Regions from separate parts of the Paraburkholderia sp. EG286B genome, predicted to be linked through region 2. Evidence: predicted binding sites of a transcription regulator. Region 2 holds the regulator's gene; the other holds the start of a gene.

Region 1 (9,636 bases), 330 kb from region 2:
ACGGCAACGCGGTGCACGGGGTCGCGCAGTGGTCCGGCGACGAGCCGATGACGAAGTACGACATCGCCCAACGGATCGCGCAGGCACTTGGCATTGAGGCGCGTCTGCTCGCACAGCCGACGCCCACCGACGCCACGCCGCGCCCGCGCGACTGTCATCTCGATTCGAGCCGCCTCGAAACGCTGGGGATGGGCCGCCGCACGCCGTTCGACGTGGCGATTCGCGCCGTGCTCGACGCGTTCATGAGAGGCGGCGGGCAGCGCAACGCGTAGCGGCGCAAACTCAGTGAAAATTGCGGCTCTCCGTGGCGAGCCGCCCGAGCAGCCGGCTGTGATCCTCCAGCCGGTGCGCCACGAGGTGCACGACCTCGCCCTCGCGCTGCACCACGCCCGCCACCGCCAGCAGCGAAGACCCTAGCAGTTCCTTGCGCTGCGACTCGACGAGCGACGCGTGCACGATCACGTTGACGCTGCCGGTCTCGTCCTCGAGCGACACGAAGATCGTGCCGTTCGCCGTGCCCGGCCGCTGCCGCACCGTCACGATCCCGCACACGCGCGCGAGCATGCCGTGCCGGCAATGCGCCAACTGCTCCGCCGTACGAAAGCGCTGCTTCGCGAGGCCGTGACGCAGCAGCTCGAGCGGATGGCGATTGAGCGTGAGACGCAGGCTCGCGTAATCGGCGACGATTTCCGCACCTTCGGAAGCGCGCGGCAACGCAAGCGGCGCCTCGGCAACGGGCGCATCGCGCAACAGCGCGGGCACCGCGTGCTGCGCGGTCACGGCCCACCACGCCTCGCGTCGGTGGCCCGCGATGCTCGCGAGCGCGTTCGACGCCGCCAGCGCCTCCAGTTCGCGCCGCGTGAGCGCCGCACGGCGCGCGAGATCGTCGACGTCGGCGAACGGTGCGCGCTCGCGCGCTTCCATCACACGCCGCGCGGCATCTTCGGAAAAGCCCTTGATGAGACTGAAGCCGAGCCGCACGGCCGGCCCGCCGCGTCCATAGCGGCGCGGCGCAAGCGCAATGCGCGAGCGCACGACGCGCTCGAGGCCGTCCATGAACCTGTGCCGCCGGCCGCCGCGCTTGAGCGTGCCCCTGCGCATCAACGCGGCCGCGCCCAGCAGCGCGCGATGACGCAGCCCCTCGGCGGTGCGCGCGCGAACCGCCTCGTCATCGAGCCGCTCGCCGGGTGCGTTGCGACGCTCCAGCACCGACGCCCAGTCGCTCAACGCGATATCGGGCGCGCGCACCGGCACGCCGTGACGCTTCGCATCCTGCACGAGCTGGGAAGGCGAATAGAAACCGAGCGGCTGGCTATTCAGCAGTCCTGCCAGGAATGCGGCGGGCTCGTAACGCTTGAGCCACGAACTCGTGTAGACGAGCAGCGCGAAACTCGCCGCATGGCTTTCCGGAAAGCCGTAGTCGCCGAAACCCTCGATCTGCTTGCAGATGCGCTCGGCAAATTCCAGCGTGTAGCCCTTCTTGAGCATGCGTTTCGTGAGATCGGCCTGATACGGTCGCAGATCACCATCGCGCCGCCATGCGGCCATCGCGCGGCGCAGCTTGTCGGCTTCCTCGCCGGTGTAGTCCGCGGCGACCATCGCGAGATGCATCACCTGCTCCTGGAAGATCGGCACGCCGAGCGTGCGTTCGAGCACTGGGCGCAATTCCTCCTTCGCATATTCCACCGCCTCGTCGCCGTGCCGGCGCTTGAGGTACGGATGCACCATGTCGCCCTGGATCGGCCCCGGCCTCACGATCGCCACCTGGATCACGAGGTCGTAGTACGTGCGCGGCCGCAAACGCGGCAACATGCTCTGCTGCGCGCGCGACTCGATCTGGAACACGCCGACCGTATCGGCCCTGGCGCACATGCGATACACCGCCGGGTCCTCGACCGGAATGTCCTGCACGCGCATCTCGGCCAGCCCGCGCCTTTGCGCCACGAATTCGAGCGAGCGCCGGATCGCCGAGAGCATGCCGAGCGCGAGCACGTCCACTTTCAACAGCCGCAGCGCGTCGATATCGTCCTTGTCCCACTCGATCACGTAGCGGTCCTTCATCGCCGCGTTTTCGATCGGCACGAGGCGCGAAAGCTTGTCGCGCGCGATCACGAAGCCGCCCACGTGCTGCGAGAGATGGCGCGGAAAACCGCGCAGCTCGCGCGTGAGGCGGATGAGCTGCTGCGTGACGTGCGAGTCGGGCGAAAAGCCCGCTTCCTCCAGATGGCGCGCGATCGAATCGGGGCCGTCCCACCACTGATGCGCGCCCGAGAGCTTTTCGACGAGCGCGCTGTCGAGGCCGAGCGCCTTGCCCACATCGCGCAACGCGCTGCGCGAACGATAGGTGATGAGCGTCGCGGCCAGCGCGGCGCGGCGCGTGCCGTACTTGCGGTAGATGTACTGAATGACCTCTTCGCGACGCTGATGCTCGAAGTCGACGTCGATGTCGGGCGGCTCGTTGCGCGCCCGCGAGAGAAAACGCGCCACGAGCATGTTCATGCGCACGGGGTCGATCTCCGTGATCTTCAGGCAGTAGCACACCACCGAGTTCGCCGCCGAGCCGCGCCCCTGGCACAGGATCTTCTGATCGCGCGCGAAGCGGACGATGTCGTGCACCGTGAGGAAGTACTTCTCGTACTTCAGCTCGTCGATGAGCCCGAGTTCCTGTTCGATCTGATCGCGGCGCTTGTCGTTCAGGCCGTCGGGCCAGCGCTCCAGTGCGCCCTTCATCACGAGCTTGCGCAGCCACGACTGCGGCGTCTCGCCGGGCGGCACCAGTTCCTCGGGATATTCGTAGGCCAGCTCGCCGAGCGAAAACGTGCAGCGGCGCGCGACGTCGAGCGTCGCGTCGAGCGCCTCGCGCGGATAAATCGCGCCAAGCCGCACGCGCGAGCGCAGATGCCGCTCCGCATTCGCCTCCAGCGCGCGCCCGCACGACGCGAGCGGCTTGCCGATCCGGATCGCGCTCAGCGTATCCTGCAACGGCTTGCGCGAACGGGCGTGCATCAGCACGCCGCCCGCCGCGACGAGCGGCAGGCCGCTCTCCTGCGAGACGTGGCGCAGCACTTCGATCTGCGTGTCGTCGCCGCCGGTTTGCCAGAGTTCGAGCGCGAGCCAGGCGCGCTCGGCCGCGAAGCCCGCGAGCCAGTGCGCGGCGCGCAGCGTTTGCGCGAGCGTGGCCGCGCGCTGCGGCACGAGCAGCAACACGCACTCGCGCAAGTGCTTCAGATGCTCGAAGCCCGGCTCGGGCTCGGTGAAATCGGCGGGATGCACGCGATAGCTGCCCTTTGCCGCCCGCGAGCGCGCCAGCGTGATCAGCTCGCAGAGATTGCCGTAGCCTTCGCGTGTCGTTGCGAGCGCAACGATCGTGCAGAACGGCGCGCCATGTTCGTCGACGAGATTCAGCTCGCTGCCGATCAGCAGGTGCAGCGACGGCTCGAACGGGCCCAGGGCCGCGGCGGCGGCATGGCCGCCGCATTCGCGGGCCTCGCGCACGGCTTCGTCATACGCCTTCTTGCGCGCCTCGTCGTATTCGTTGAGCGCGCTCCAGGCGCGCACGACGCCCGCGAACGAGCATTCGTCGGTGATCGCGAGCGCGCGGTAGCCGTGGCGGATCGCCTGCTCGACCATCTCGCCCGGGCGCGACGCGCCGTGCAGGAAGGTGAAATTGGTCAGGCAGTGCAGCTCGGCGTAGTCAGGCAGCTGCGCGGCCCACTGCGCCGGCAGTTGTGGAGGCGACGACGCGCCCGTCCCGCTGATCGACATGATTCCTGAAACCCGAAAGAACGACGAATAAACGCTAGCCGAACAGCCCTTGCAGATACCACTGGCCGCCAATGCGCTCGCGATACAGCCAGAACATGCGGCCCTGGTCGTCGGCGGCGACGTAATAGTCGCGCCCGACGCCCTCGCCGTCCCACCAGCCGGACTCGATGCGCTCGGTACGCGTGAGCGTCTTCAGCGGCCGTCGATAAACGGGCCGGTCGCCGCGTGTCGCGAGCTTGAGCGGCTTTTCGAGCAGCCACGCCGGACGCGGCTGGGTCGGCAGCGGCACCTCGGGCAGATCGAAGGCGCTTTGCACGGGCGCGCTCGCGCCGGCCTCCTGCTGCGGCTTGCCTGCCTTGCGCGGCTTGCGCGTACGCTTCGCGCCGCTCTCGCGGTAAGGCCGCGCCGACATCGCCAGTTCGGGCCGGTGATCGTCCTCGACGAAAAGCTGCAGCACGTTCTGCTCACCGAGCCGCGCGCCGATGCGCTCGAAGAGCTGCCCGAGCGACGCCTCGGCGGCCTCGGCCATCGGAAAGAGCGTGTCGGTGGGCGCCGCGTATGCGCTCACCTGCGAGGCGACGAGCGCAAGGCCGATCACGGGCGCGGCAAGCTCGGTCTGATTCAGGCGCTCGCGAAGCAGCCACAGCAGATGCTCGGCGTCGCGCGAAGGCGACGCCCAGGCGATCGTGAGCGTCGAGGTGCGCGGCGCGTGACGCGAAGCCAGCTCGTGCTCCAGACGCAGCTCGAAGCCGCTCAACGCCGCGTGCTGCGCAGCCAGCCAGCCGGCCAGCTGCATCACGAGCCGGCGCGCGGCAAAGAGCAGCGCCTCGGCGCTCTCCACGCGCGCCTGCAATTCGAGCGACGCGTGAAACGACGGCGGCGCGGCAAACCAGACGCGCGGATCGGGCGCCTCGCCGCGCGCCCGCGCGAGCCAGCCGAGCACGCCGTCGCCGAAACGCCGCACGATGCCGTCGCGCGGCAGCCGCCGCAAGTCGCCGAGCGTCGCGCAGCCGATCTGCGTGAGCGCGTGGTCGTGCTGCGCGGCGAACGGCGCAAGCGTGACCGGCAGCGAATCGAGCACGCGCGCGAGCGTCGTTTCCTTGAGCACATGCCAGCGGCGCGACGAACGCGTGACGTGCGCCTGCGCGAGCGTCCACGCCCCCCACGCCGTGGGCGCGCACGCCATGCGCGCGGTGTGCCCGCAGCCGGCCACCGTCGCCGCAACCCTCCCGAGCAGCGCACGCACGCCGCCGAACAGACGCAAGCCCGAACCGACTTCGAGCAACAGCGTGTGCGACTGCGCGAACGACACCTTGGGCGTATAGGCGAGCAACGCGAGCGCGAGCGCCTCGAACGCGCGGGTCTCGCGCGCCGGATCGGCTTCGAGCAGCACGAGCCCCGGCGCGAGCGCGAGCGCATGCGAGCGCGTGTTGCCGGGCTCGACGCCGGCGCGCAGCGCGTCGAGATCGGCGCTCAGGATGCGCGTGTGGTCGGCGAGCGCGTAGCAGCGCGGCGCGCTGGCGACATCGGCATCGGCATCGACGCTTTCAGGCGGAAGCGGCGTTGACGGCGCCGGCGGCATCAGAGGTCTGACGGCCTCCAGCGGCAACAACGGCAAGGTGACGGCGATCCACAGCATGATTGACCCCGGGCCACGGCATGACGACGGAAGCTGCGTCCGGCTGGGGCAGCACCGCGTCCTGCAGCGGCAATGTAATGACGAGTGGCTGGGCGGGCGGCGGCCCGCGGCGCTTGAAAATATCGACGGAGAGCGCGGCGAGCTGCATCCATTGCCGGCGGTTCAGGTTCGCGTCGTCGGGCGGCGGCACCGGCGAGCAGGTCATGCGCAGCGGCGCCGGCGACGACTGGTTGCGCGCGGCGAGCGGCCGCACGAGAAACGCGAGCGCCTGCGAATCCTGGGCGGCGACCTGCAGACGGCGCACGGCGTCGGCGCGCGCCTTCGTCTGCCAGAGCAGCACGGCGCCCATGCCTTCCTGCTTGAGCGCCTGCTCGGCCACCCACGCGGCCTCGTCTTCGGCCGCGCGCACCCAGATCACGCGCTCGAGTGCGAGCCCCCATGCCTTGAGCGCGCAGGCGTAGGGGCGCCACGGCGGCGCGACGAGCAGCACGTGCCGGCCCGCCTGCGCGGTGAGCGCGCGCAACGCCGGCGCGACGAGCCGCATCTCGCCCACGCCGCCCTGCTCGACGAGCAGCTCGGTCAGGCTGCCCGAGGGCCAGCCGGCGCCGGGGAGCTGGGCGTCGAGCGTCGCGTGGCCGCTCGGCACCGTGCGCTCGCTGGCGCGCGCGAGCTGATCGCCTTGCCACACGCGGCTTTGCAGCCGCGGGGGCAAGTGCGCGGCGAGTTGCGCTGTAGTCTGCGCAGTGATCTGGGCTGCTGCTGCCATGGTTCGTGGCCTGATTGATGGGAACGCTCCGCCCTGCCCGGCAAGAAATGGGGCATCGGCAGGAAGGAGGTCGACTCGCCTCCACCTGTATGTTTATACAGTATTTTGAGAGATTGGAGGAGGCGGAAATTGGGGGAGGGTCATTTTGCGATCCATTGCAAAATGCTGATCCAGGCGCTTGCGCGATGGATCGGCCGCCGGACGTCGCGCTGACGTCCGGGGCAAACGCCGCTTCTTAGTATTCGCCGCCAGCCCGATGCGGGCGACTGCGATAAACGGCGCGGAGCTTGTTGCTATCAGGACGCCGACGTCAGATCGAGCGCCACGGCTTGCGCCACCTCGATGCCGTCGATGGCCGCCGAGTAGATGCCACCGGCATACCCGGCGCCTTCGCCGGCCGGATACAGACCTACGACGTTCATGCTCTGGTAATTGTCCTTGCGCCGAATGCGCAGCGGCGACGACGTGCGCGTCTCCACGCCGGTGAGCACGGCGTCGTGCATCGCGAAGCCTGCGATCTTCCTGTCGATCTGAGGCAGGGCTTCGCGGATGGCTTCGATCACGTAGTCGGGCAGCGCGGTGCTGAGATCGGTCGGGTGCACACCCGGCTTGTAAGACGGCACCACGGAGCCGAGCGACGTCGACGGCCGGCCGGCGATAAAGTCGCCGACCAGCTGGCCCGGCGCCTGGTAATTGCCGCCGCCGAGTTCGAACGCCCGCTCTTCCCACTTGCGCTGGAAGGCGATGCCCGCGAGCGGACCGCCCGGATAGTCCTCCGGCGTGATGCCGACGACGATGCCCGCGTTCGCGTTGCGCTCGGCCCGCGAATACTGGCTCATGCCGTTGGTGACCACGCGGCCGGGTTCGGAGGTCGCCGCGACCACCGTGCCGCCGGGGCACATGCAGAAGCTATAGACCGCCCGTCCATTGTTGGCGTGATGCACCACCTTGTAGTCGGCCGCGCCGAGTTGCTTGTGGCCCGCAAACTTGCCGAAACGGCTGCGATCGATCAGCCCCTGCGGATGCTCGATCCGAAAGCCCAGCGAAAACGGCTTGGCTTCCATGAACACACCGCGATCGTGCAGCATCTGGAAGGTGTCGCGGGCGCTGTGGCCCACGGCCAGCACGACGTGGTCGCACGGCAGCGTCTCGCCGTTCGAAAGCTTGAGCGCGCGCACCTTGCCCTGCTCGATTTCGATGTCTTCGACGCGGGTTTCGAAGCGCACTTCACCGCCCAGTTCGTGGATGGTGGCGCGCATTTTCTCCACCATGCTCACGAGACGGAACGTGCCGATGTGCGGCCGGCTCAGATACAGGATGTCTTCCGGCGCGCCGGCCTTGACGAATTCCTCGAGCACCTTGCGGCCGTAGTGGTGCGGATCCTTGATCTGGCTGTACAGCTTGCCGTCGGAAAACGTCCCGGCCCCGCCTTCGCCGAACTGAACGTTGGATTCGGGGTTGAGCACGGACTTGCGCCACAGCCCGAAGGTGTCCTTGGTGCGCTCGCGCACGGCCTTGCCGCGTTCGAGGATGATGGGACGAAAACCCATCTGCGCGAGGATCAGTCCCGCGAACAGGCCGCACGGCCCCATGCCGATCACCACCGGACGCGCACGCGTCGAGTGCTCGGGCGCCCTGGCGACAAAGCGGTAGGTCATGTCCGGCGTCACCCCGCAATGCGGCTTGCCGGCGATCCGCTTGAGCGCGGCCGCTTCGTCCTTGACTTCGACGTCGACGATATAGGTCAGCTTGATATCCGAGCGCTTGCGTGCGTCGTGCGCACGGCGGAACACGGTGTAACGCACGAGCGCATCCGCCCCTACGCCGAGTTCCGCGAGGCGGCCCCGAATCGCGGCGTCAAGTTCGCTTTCGGCGTGGTCGAGGGGGAGTTTGACTTCGGATAAACGTAACATGGCTGCCAGGGTGCGATCGCCACGGGAGTTGTGGCCGATCCGTATTTTATAAGCTCGGCGGCTTTTCAAAGGGAACGCAAGCCGTACGACGAGACGCGAGCGCGTTTGACCCAACATGGGACAAAAAGAAAAAGGGGCTACAGGCCAATGGCGTGTAACCCCTCGGTATTGCTGGTCGGAGCGATAGGATTCGAACCTACGACCCTCTGATCCCAAATCAGATGCGCTACCAGGCTGCGCTACGCTCCGACGAATCAGCGATTGTATCGGCACTGATGCCACGCCGTCAAATCTTCGGGATCCATAGCGACGAAAAGCGATCCACATCACGCGCTTGCCGCACACCGGCCTGGCGTGCACCATGACAGGACACGCCGTACGTGCACCCCATACCGCCAAAAAAGGAGACGCCATGCACCTCATCCTCTGGCGCCACGCCGAAGCCGAAGACATCGCCGCCAGCGACCTCTCCCGCCAGCTCACCACGCGCGGGCGCAAGCAGGCGCAGAACGTCGCGCGCTGGCTGCGCGCACGCCTGCCCGACGACGCCGTGATCCTCGCGAGCCCCGCCGCACGCACCATCCAGACTGCCGAGGCGCTCACCGATCAATATCGCGTCGTGCGCGAACTCGCACCCGATGCGAGCGTCGAGCAGGTCCTCACCGCCGTCGGCTGGCCCGAGGGCCTCGCATCCACGGTCGTCGTGGTCGGCCATCAGCCCACGCTCGGCGAGGTCGCGGCGCGGCTGCTCTCGGGCGGCGCCGATTCGCGCAGTTGGGCCGTGAAGAAGGCCGGCGTGCTCTGGCTTGCGAGCCGCGAGCGCAGCGGCGGCGACCAGGCCGTCCTGCACGCGGCCATCACGCCCGATCTCGTCTAGCCCTCCAACCCGCCTGCGCCTGCCCACCGGGCCGCCTGTACGCGGCCCCTACAACGATTCAAGCGCGCTTCAACCGCACTTCAAACGCGCCCCGCCGCCCCCGGCCTTTCGGGCCACCTCGTCCGTCTGCCTGACGCCACGTCATCGAATCGTCATTGCGTTTTCATGGAAACGTAACCGCGTATTACTACATTGCCGGAAAAGTTCTCTTACTTCCGACCAGGACGCCCCATGCGAGATCTGCCGACGCCCACCCTGCCGTTCGCCTCGACGCTGTTCGAGTCGAACCGACGCTTGCCGCGTGCCGAAGAAACGGTCACCGCGCAGCATCGGCTGCAGGTGGCCTGGGCGCGCACCGACGAGGAGCTGCGCGAAGCCCAGCGCCTGCGCTACCGCGTTTTCGCCGAAGAGATGGGCGCACGCCTGACCGGCCCCGCCGGCCTCGACGTCGACGCCTTCGACGCCTACTGCGACCACCTGCTCGTGCGCGACCTCGACACGCTCAAGGTCGTCGGCACCTACCGCGTGCTGCCGCCGCACCAGGCGGCGCGCATCGGCCGCCTCTATGCCGAAAGCGAATTCGACGTCTCGCGCCTCGCGCATCTGCGCCCGAAAATGGTCGAGGTGGGCCGCTCGTGCGTGCATCCCGACTACCGCAGCGGCTCGGTCATCATGT
Region 2 (9,636 bases):
CGCGCTCGGCAAGATGATCGTCGAGGCTTCGGCCACCATCGGCGTCGAGGCGGATACCTCGATTCCCGACGGTGATCGCATCTACGACCCGGCCGACGGTCTCTGGCCGCAGTCGTTGCTGGTTTCGCTCGATGGCCCGGTGGAGGAGTCGGATCCCGAAGAGATCCGCACGGTGCGTTTGCTCGCCCAGACCCAATCGACGATGTTCCGCGTGGAATGGCATCGCGCCGACGGCAAGGTCGGCCGCCAGGAAGGCGGCCCGTTCGCGACGGTCGCGTTTATTTCGGACGTCGATATTCCCTGGGGCGACGACGAGGACTGAGCGCCTCGCTGTGCCGTTTCAGCGCATCATGCGTCGGCGGAACAGTACGGATGCGATCGCGAACGGCACCACCACGTAGATCGCGAGCACCAGCAGGTGCAGGCCGGCCTGCTCGACAGGCCGGTCGAGCATGGCAGGGCGGATCAGCGCAACGGCGTGCGCGAGCGGCAGCATCAGCGTGATGTGCTGCGCGGCCGCGGGCAGTTGCGCGATCGGAAAGAACACGCCGGAGAGCAGCAGCATCGGCGTGAGCACGAGCGTCTGATAAAACATGAAGAAGTCGTAGGAGGGCGCGAGCGCGGTGACGATCATCGCGCAGCTCGCGAACGCGAGGCCCGCGAGCGCGATCACGGGCAGCGCGAGTAGCATGGAAGGAAAGCTCGCGTAGCCGAGCAGGCCCGCCACCACCATGATCGCCACGCCCGAGAGCACCGACTTGCTCGCGGCCCACATCACCTCGCCGAGCACGACGTCGCCGAGCGTGAGCGGCGTGTGCATGATCGCTTCCCACGTGCGCTGCACGTGCATGCGCGAGAAGCCCGAGTACATCGACTCGAAGCTCGCCGACATCATCACCGAAGACGACACCGTGCCCGCCGCGAGAAACGCGATGTACGAGACGCCGTCGACGTGCCCGACCATCAGCCCGAGCCCGAAGCCGAGACCGAACAGATAGATCATCGGGTCGGCGAGATTGCCGAACATCGACGCGAGGGCGAGCTTGCGCCAGACCAGATAGTTGCGCCGCCACACGGCCATCCAGTGCGTGGCGTTCGAAGGCAGCGCGGCGCGCGGCTCGCGCACGCTCGCATGCTCGGGGCGCGAGGGCGTCGGGTTGTTGGTGCGTGTCTGCATGGTGTCCTTGGCGATTCGTACGCCGCCGTCGATCTTGCCGCCGTTAATCCAGCCGCCGTTAATCCTGCATCTCGCGGCCCGTGAGCCGCAGGAACACGTCTTCGAGATTCGCGGGCCGGTGCAGGTAGCGCAAATCGGAGCGATGGCGCAGCTTCGCATGGACGGGCGCGGGGTCGTCCACATAGCAGAACAGCGTCTCGCCGCTGATCTCCGTGCGCTTCGCATCGCCCGCGAGTTCGTCGCGCAGCGCCACCGGGTCCGGTCCGTACACCTCGATCACGTCGCAGCCGATCTCCGATTCGATCAGCGCCTTGGGTGCGCCCTCGGCGATCTTGCGGCCTTCCTCGATCACGCAGACGCGATTGCAAAGCCGTTCGGCCTCCTCCATGAAATGCGTGGTGAGGAGGATCGTCTTGCCGCGCGCGAGCAGCGAGCGCAGCCGCTCCCAGATCAGATGCCGCGCCTGCGGATCGAGGCCCGTGGTGGGCTCGTCCATCACGAGCACGTCGGGGTCGTTCACGAGCGCGCGCGCGAGCGTGAGACGCCGGCGCATGCCGCCGGAGAGCTCGCCCACGCGCGCGTCGGCCTTGCTTTCGAGGCGCGCGAATTCGAGCAGCGGCGCGACGAGGTCGCGCGTTTCGCGCGCAGACAAGCCGAAGTAGCGGCCGAACACGAGCAGGTTCTCGCGCACGGTGAAGTCGGGGTCGAGATTGTCGAACTGCGGCACCACCCCCACGCGCTGGCGGGCGTGGCGTGCGCGCGCCGGCACCGGCTCGCCGCACAGGCTGATGCGACCCGCATCGGGCGAAACGATGCCGAGCAGCATGCGCAGCGTCGTGGTTTTCCCCGCGCCGTTCGGGCCGAGCAGTCCGAAGCACTCGCCGGGAACGACGTCGAACGACAGGCCGTTGACGACCGCCCTGTCTCCGTAATGTTTGATGACCTGCTCGAATTCGATGGCGGGTGCTGGCATGGACCGGTTGAACGTGAGTCGAACGGGCATCGCGCGAGTCGCTCGAAGTACCGAACGAAAAATCGCACGAAACAAGGCGGCCCATTTTAGTGCATTGCTGCGTGGCGGGTCGGGCCGCGCTTCGAAGCGGTTTGACGATACGCGGGCAAATGCATGTCACGGCAAGCATTCAGCACTGAGCAAGATGCGTGCGGCGGTCGCGACACATCTGGCGTTTTTCGATGCACACCTGGCGTTTTCCAGCCCTTGCATGTGGAATTGCGGCGCACCATCATGAGAATCGCACAGCCTGCAAATCACGCGGGCGGGGAGAAGCGATCATGGCGAGCTATAAAAAAATTCTGCTCTGTTACGACGGCTCGCGCGAAGGCCGCAAGGCACTGCGTTGCGGCGCCGATCTTGCACTCGATCTGCAAGCCGAGACGCATTTGCTCTCGGTCGTCGACATGCGTTCGACGATTGCGCAGAGCGCCGGCTTGCTGACCGATGTGGCCTGCGGCCGCTTCGAAGAAACGGCGCGCGAGATCCTTCAGGAAGGCGTGGACTGGCTAACCGAGCGCGGCGTGCGCGCTCAGGGGCATTTCGCGTTCGGTCATCCGATCGACGAAATCGCGAATCTGGCCAACGAGCTGAATGCCGACCTCGTGGTGGTGGGCCACCGCTGCCGCACGGGGCTCTCGCGCTGGTGGATGGGCGCGGGCAACACGCCGCTGCTCGACCGCGTATCGTGCAGCATTCTGGTGGCGTGTTCGTCGGCGGCTGAGGAAAAGCAGCAGCAAGCCGCCGCATAGCGGATCAAGCGGGCCGGTTCGTAGAGAGCCGGCCTGGCTCGGCTGTCACCACCGGTCTGTCTCAGTTCGAGACGTTGCCTTCGTCGAGCTCGACGGCCGAGAGCTTCCACGAGAAGAGCCCGTGACGCTGCAGGATGGCGGCGTAGTGCTCGCCCGTACTGCCGCGGTCCCACGTGAGCGCGAACTCGTTGAGGCCGCGATAGCCGGCCGTGGTCACTGGCCGGGCCTCGGGCGCGGGATTGCCGGATGCCGCCGGGGCCGGTGGCGAGGCAGAGGCGGGTGCCGATTGCGCCGGTTCCGCCGATTGCGTGGATGGCGCGCCGGATTCCGCCGGCGGCGGCGCGTGCGGGCGGTCGCCGGGCTTGCCCGTCGGCGGCATGCCATCGAGCAGGGCGGCCACGCCTTCCGGTGTGGCGTAGGCATCGACGAGCGGACTAATCAATGCCGCGCCAATCACGGCGCCGAGGATCAGCAGCGGATTGCTGCTGTGCTGCCCCTCGACGCGCCGATGCAGCATCTCGCCCACCTGCTGTTTCAGGCTCAGGCGCAGCGCAGGGTAATCGACGTACTCGTTGAGCGCGACGGCGTCACGCGCATCGGCGGCGGCTTTCATGTGCTTCACCGCGATATAGGGCGACGCATAGGCGTAGCCGATCGCGGCAACCACCATTGCGACGGCAACCGTGATCGCGACGGGCTTTTTCCAGCCTTGGGTCTTACGCGGGGTAGAGAGAGATTCCGTCATCGGCATAGGGCAAATCGTTTAAACACGGTGTTGACCGCAAACCAGGCCAAACGATCCCGCCCGTAACCTCTTCTCACATTTCAGCTGCGTTCCTGCTTACTTCGCGAGCGCCGCGGGCAGGTCGCTGTGCTGTTCGGCGATGCAGCGGTCGATCGCGCGGCAAACCGCGTCGACCGTACCGACGAGGATGAGCCGCGACGGGCCCTGATAGACGCGCACGGGCGCGCGGCGCATGGGCTGTTCGGTGTTGAGCGTGCTGTTGAGCGACACGCGCGCAAACGCGGGCTGGGCCGAGGGCAGCACGGGCAGGTCGGCCGTGCTGGCCGCCACCATCTCTGGCGAGTCTTCGAAAAGCGAGCCGCTCAGCGCGGCAGCCGAACCGCGCACTTCGCGGACCGCGCACGAGGCGATTCCACGGAGATGGCGAAGACGGCCGAATTGGCGGAAGGGCAGCAGGCGGGCAAGGCGTTCCATGACTCTCTCCAGGTAGTGCGCAGACGGTGCGTGCGCAAACTCTGCGCGAACTGCGCGCAAACTACGCGCAGACGGATTGCTTAGAATTCGGTGGGGCGGATCAGGCCGACCGCAATGCCTTCGAGCGCGAATTCCGCGCTGCCGGCCTCGACAAAAATATTGTCGTAGTCGGGGTTCTCGGCGATCAGCTCGAGCCCGTTCGGACGGCGCTTCAGGCGCTTCACGGTGACGTCGTCGCCAAGGCGCGCCACGATGATCTGGCCGTCTTTCGCTTCGGCCTTCTTCTGCACGGCTAGCAGGTCGCCGTCGAGGATGCCGGCGTCGCGCATGGACAGGCCGCGCACCTTCAGGAGGTAGTCGGGGCGGCTCGAGAAGAGCGCCGGGTCGCACATGTAGTTCTGCGAGATGTGCTCCTGCGCGAGGATCGGGCTACCCGCCGCGACGCGGCCGACGAGCGGCAGCGAGAGCTGCATGATGCTCGGGTGCGGGAGCGTGAACTGGTGCGGCAGGTCGTCGGGCCCCGGCACGAGACGGATGCCGCGCGAGGCGCCCGCAGCCAGTTCGATCACGCCCTTGCGCGCCAGCGCACGCAGATGCTCCTCCGCGGAGTTGGCCGAGCTGAAGCCGAGTTCCGCCGCGATCTCGGCGCGCGTGGGCGGGAAGCCCGTGCGCTCGATGGCCCGGCGAACCAGATCGAAAACCTGCTGCTGTCGTGCGGTGAGTTTGGTCATGGCGCCACTGTATGTTTGAACAGGTAACTGTATTTTTATACAGTACTCGCCACTTTTCAAGTGTTACTTGAAGTTCATCGACTGAGCGTTGCCATCAGGCCGCTTTCCCGTGTTTGCGCGGATGAAACCGCGTTCCAGCAGCGACTTCCTCTGCCCTTACCACTTTTGCGTATTAAAAAATGAGAAAACATCATTTTTAATAATGTAAGCGGATCGCTAGACTGGCCTCCATCGTTAGCTGCAACTCACCAATGAGCGCAAACGAGCACACACGAGAACGGAGAACAGATAGATGGGCACGACACATACGGGGCGCGCGGGCTGGCTGAAAACACTGGCGGCAAAACTGGTCATCGGCGTGGCGCCGCTCGTCGGGGTCACGGCGATGGCGGCCATGGCGCCCATCGCCGCTCACGCGGATACCTCGCTGCTCAATGTCTCCTACGATCCGACGCGCGAGCTGTACCAGGACATCAACGAAGCCTTCATCAAGCAGTGGAAGCCGAAGACGGGCGAAACGCTCACCATCAAGCAGTCGCATGGCGGCTCGGGCGCACAGGCGCGCTCGGTGCTCGACGGCCTGCAGGCCGACGTCGTGACGCTCGCGCTGGCATGGGACATCGACGCGCTCGCCAACAAGGGCATCGTCGCGAAGGACTGGCAAAAGCGTCTGCCCGACAACGCCTCGCCGTACACGTCGACCATCGTGTTCCTCGTGCGCAAGGGCAACCCCAAGCACATCAAGGACTGGGACGATCTGACCAAACCGGGCGTCTCGATCGTCACGCCGAATCCGAAAACCTCGGGTGGCGCGCGCTGGAACTATCTCGCGGCGTGGGCGTATGCGCTGCACCAGCCGGGCGGCAACGAGCAGAAGGCGAAGGACTTCGTCACGAAGCTCTACAAGAACGCGGGCGTGCTCGATTCGGGCGCGCGCGGCGCGACGACGAGCTTCGTGCAGCGCGGCATCGGCGATGTGCTGATTGCATGGGAGAACGAAGCATTTCTCTCGCTCAAGGAGTTCGGCCCGGACAAGTTCGAGATCGTGGTGCCCTCCGTGAGCATTCTGGCTGAGCCGCCGGTCGCCGTGGTGGACAAGGTCGTCGACAAGAAGGGCACGCGCAAGGAGGCCGAGGCCTACCTGCAGTTCCTCTATAGCGAAGAGGGCCAGGAGATCGCCGCGAAGAACTTCTACCGTCCGCGTTCGGACAAGGTCCCGGCGGCGCTCACGGCGAAGTTTCCGAAGCTCAAGCTCTACACGGTCGACGACACCTTCGGCGGCTGGCCCAACGCGCAGAAGACGCATTTCGCAGATGGCGGCGTGTTCGATTCGATCTATCAGCCGCAGTAAAGCTGTCGGGCAGTACGCGGTCCGCATAACGACGTGACCGCATAACAACGAAGCGCGCCTACGGGCGCGCTTTTCGGCGCGAATTGGCAACGCACGAATCGCGCAACCCATGTCTGGACGATGAGCATGACAACGTTTCGATTGCGCAAGCCCAGTGCGCTGCCTGGCTTCGGCTTGACGCTCGGCATCACGGTGGCTTACCTGAGCCTCGTGGTGCTCATTCCGCTTGCCGCCACCTTTCTCAAGACGGCGACACTCGACTGGAGCCAGTTCGTGCGCGCCGTGTGGTCGCCGCGCGTGATCGCGTCGTACCGGCTCACGTTCAGCGCCGCGCTCGGCGGGGCACTGATCAATGCGGTATTCGGCTTCCTGCTCGCGTGGGTGCTCGTGCGCTATACGTTCCCGTTCAAACGGGTGATCGATGCGCTCGTCGATCTGCCGTTCGCATTGCCCACTTCCGTGGCGGGCATTTCACTAGCCGCCGTGTATGCGGGCAACGGCTGGATCGGCCAGTTCCTGCAGCCGCTCGGTCTGAAGATCGCCTTCACGCCGCTCGGCGTGCTCGTGGCGCTGACCTTCATCGGCTTGCCGTTCGTCGTGCGCACGGTGCAGCCGGTGCTCGAGGACTTCGAGCGCGAACAGGAAGAGGCCGCCGCGTGCCTCGGCGCAACGCGCTGGCTCACGTTCCGCCGTGTCGTGCTGCCCGCGGTGCTGCCGGCGCTCCTCACCGGCTTCGCGCTCGCGTTCGCGCGTGCGCTGGGCGAGTACGGCTCGGTCATCTTCATCGCCGGCAACGTGCCGATGAAGTCGGAGATCACGTCGCTGCTCATCATCACGAAGCTCGAGCAATACGACTATGCGGGCGCGACGGCACTCGCCGTAATGATGCTCTGCGTCTCGTTCGTCATGCTGCTCCTCATCAATTCGCTGCAGTGGTATTTGCAACGCCGCACGAGCCGCGGCGTCTCGGCCGGCAGCGCGCCGAATGCCGTGGCGGGCGCAACCGTCGCGGGAGGTGCGCAATGAGCACGCTGCCGCAACAACGCAGCACGCGCCGGCCGGATCCGGTCACCGAATCAGCGTGGGTGCGCTGGCTGCTGACTGGCATCGCGCTCGCGTTTCTCGCGCTGTTTCTCGTGGTGCCTCTCGTCGCCGTGTTCTGGCAGGCGTTGTCGAAGGGCATCGGCTTCTATTTCACGTCGCTCGTCGATCCCGATGCGCTCGCCGCGATCAGGCTCACGCTCATCACCGCGGCGATCGCGGTGCCGCTGAATCTGGCCTTCGGCCTCGCGGCTTCATGGGCGATCGCGAAGTTCGAGTTTCGCGGCAAGGCGCTGCTAACCACGCTGATCGACCTGCCGTTTTCGGTTTCGCCCGTGATTTCAGGGCTCATCTACGTGCTGCTGTTCGGTGCGCAGGGCTGGCTCGGACCTTGGCTCGAAGACCACGACGTGCAGATCATCTTCGCGGTGCCGGGCATCGTGCTCGCCACGATCTTCGTGACGTTCCCGTTCGTCGCGCGCGAGCTGATTCCGCTGATGCAGGCGCAGGGCAACGACGAAGAAGAGGCCGCCCACGTGCTGGGCGCCTCGGGCTGGCAGATGTTCCGCCGCGTGACGCTGCCCAATATCCGCTGGGGTCTGCTGTACGGCGTGATTCTCTGCAATGCGCGTGCGATGGGCGAGTTCGGCGCAGTCTCCGTGGTGTCGGGTCATATTCGCGGCCAGACCGACACGATGCCGCTGCACGTCGAGATCCTTTACAACGAGTACAACTTCGCGGCGGCATTTGCCGTCGCATCGCTGCTCGCGTTGCTCGCGCTCGTCACGCTCGGCCTGAAGCTGCTCGCGGAGCGCCGCCTTTCGGCGCAACTGCGCCGCGCGGACGAGATTCCCGCTTACGCCGGCCCGCAAGCCGTGGCCGTGCAACACGTTTCACAACACGCAGCGCCTCGCGCCGTGCGCCAACCGATTCAAGCAGGGGAGCAGTAAACATGGGCATCACCGTCAGCAATCTGCACAAGCGCTTCGGCGACTTCACCGCCCTCGACAACGTCTCGCTCGACTTTCCGCCGGGCGAACTGGTTGCGCTGCTCGGACCTTCCGGTTGTGGCAAGACCACGCTGCTGCGCGTGATCGCGGGCCTCGAATACGCCGACGCGGGCCAGGTCGTGCTGCAAGGCCAGGACGTGGGCGAGGTGGGCGCGCGCGAGCGCCAGGTGGGCTTCGTGTTCCAGCATTACGCGCTGTTCCGCCACATGACGGTGTTCGAGAACGTGGCGTTCGGCCTGCGCGTGAAGCCGCGCAGCGAGCGGCCCTCGGAGGCCGTGATTCGCGCGAAGGTGCATGAATTGCTCAAGCTCGTGCAACTCGACTGGCTCGCGCAGCGCTATCCGTCCGAGCTGTCGGGCGGCCAGCGTCAGCGCATCGCGCTGGCGCGCGCGCTCGCCGTCGAGCCGAAGGTGCTGCTGCTCGACGAACCGTTCGGTGCGCTCGACGCCAAGGTGCGCAAGGAGTTGCGCTCGTGGCTGCGGCGCCTGCACGACGACCTGCACATCTCGACGATCTTCGTTACGCACGACCAGGAGGAGGCGCTCGAGGTGGCCGATCGCATCGTCGTGATGAATCATGGGCACGTGGAGCAGGTGGGCAGCCCGCAGGACGTCTATGATCATCCGCAGACGGCTTTCGTCTACGAATTCCTCGGCGCCGCGAACCGGCTGCGCGGCAGCGTCGACGCACGCGGTTTCGTCGCCGAGGGCGCCGCGCAGCCGATCTCGGTGCACGCGGGCTTCGAAGGCCCGGCGCTTGCCTACGTACGGCCGCACGACCTCGTGCTGCACCGCGAAGCGAGCGATCATCGCGACGGCATCGTCGTCGACGTGCGCCGCGTGGTGACGCTGGGCGGCTCGGTGCGCGTGGAGCTGGAAAGCCGCACGGGCGGCGCGCTCGAAGCCGAGCTCGACCGCGAGTCGTGGCGCGCGCTGGGGCTTTCGGTGGGCGAGGGCGTGACGGCGGTGCCGCGCGGGCTGCGCGTATTTCCGGCGCAATGAGCGTTACAGTGCTCACATCGACAAAAACGAATAATCGGTCAGCAGTCCCGGAGAGAAGACCATGAATTTTCAGCAGTTGCGCTTCGTGCGCGAAGCCGTGCGGCAGAACATGAACCTGACCGAAGTCGCGAACGTGCTGTATACGTCGCAATCGGGCGTCTCCAAGCAGATCAAGGATCTCGAAGACGAACTCGGCGTGGACATTTTCATTCGCCGCGGCAAGCGTCTGACCGGCCTCACGGAGCCGGGCAAGGCCGTGCATCAGCTGATCGAGCGCATGCTGCTCGACGCCGAGAACCTGCGCCGCGTCGCGCGCCAGTTCGCCGACCAGGACAGCGGCCA

The links. The regulator LexA, encoded in region 2, represses DNA repair genes until DNA is damaged. The targets are predictions, from matches to a motif close to ACTGTATNNNNATACAGT.
Region 1: the regulator LexA is predicted to act here: its motif matches at 6,255-6,272, upstream of imuA (translesion DNA synthesis-associated protein ImuA).

What each region holds. Positions count from the first base shown of each region.
Region 1 covers NZ_JBFRCF010000006.1:120,734-130,369, reverse strand. Annotated here, with positions in the region: gene AB4Y42_RS14750 (dTDP-4-dehydrorhamnose reductase family protein) at 1-272, shown strand, start outside; gene AB4Y42_RS14745 (error-prone DNA polymerase) at 283-3,765, opposite strand; gene AB4Y42_RS14740 (DNA polymerase Y family protein) at 3,800-5,404, opposite strand; gene imuA (translesion DNA synthesis-associated protein ImuA) at 5,313-6,170, opposite strand; gene AB4Y42_RS14730 (NAD(P)/FAD-dependent oxidoreductase) at 6,467-8,083, opposite strand; tRNA gene AB4Y42_RS14725 (tRNA-Pro) at 8,256-8,332, opposite strand; gene sixA (phosphohistidine phosphatase SixA) at 8,496-8,960, shown strand; gene AB4Y42_RS14715 (GNAT family N-acyltransferase) at 9,192-9,636, shown strand, end outside.
Region 2 covers NZ_JBFRCF010000006.1:447,429-457,064, forward strand. Annotated here, with positions in the region: gene AB4Y42_RS16160 (hypothetical protein) at 1-322, shown strand, start outside; gene AB4Y42_RS16165 (ABC transporter permease) at 341-1,177, opposite strand; gene nodI (nodulation factor ABC transporter ATP-binding protein NodI) at 1,236-2,150, opposite strand; gene AB4Y42_RS16175 (universal stress protein) at 2,471-2,941, shown strand; gene AB4Y42_RS16180 (DUF2939 domain-containing protein) at 3,003-3,686, opposite strand; gene AB4Y42_RS16185 (hypothetical protein) at 3,783-4,160, opposite strand; gene lexA (transcriptional repressor LexA) at 4,241-4,891, opposite strand; gene AB4Y42_RS16195 (sulfate ABC transporter substrate-binding protein) at 5,184-6,242, shown strand; gene cysT (sulfate ABC transporter permease subunit CysT) at 6,369-7,268, shown strand; gene cysW (sulfate ABC transporter permease subunit CysW) at 7,265-8,233, shown strand; gene AB4Y42_RS16210 (sulfate/molybdate ABC transporter ATP-binding protein) at 8,236-9,294, shown strand; gene AB4Y42_RS16215 (CysB family HTH-type transcriptional regulator) at 9,356-9,636, shown strand, end outside.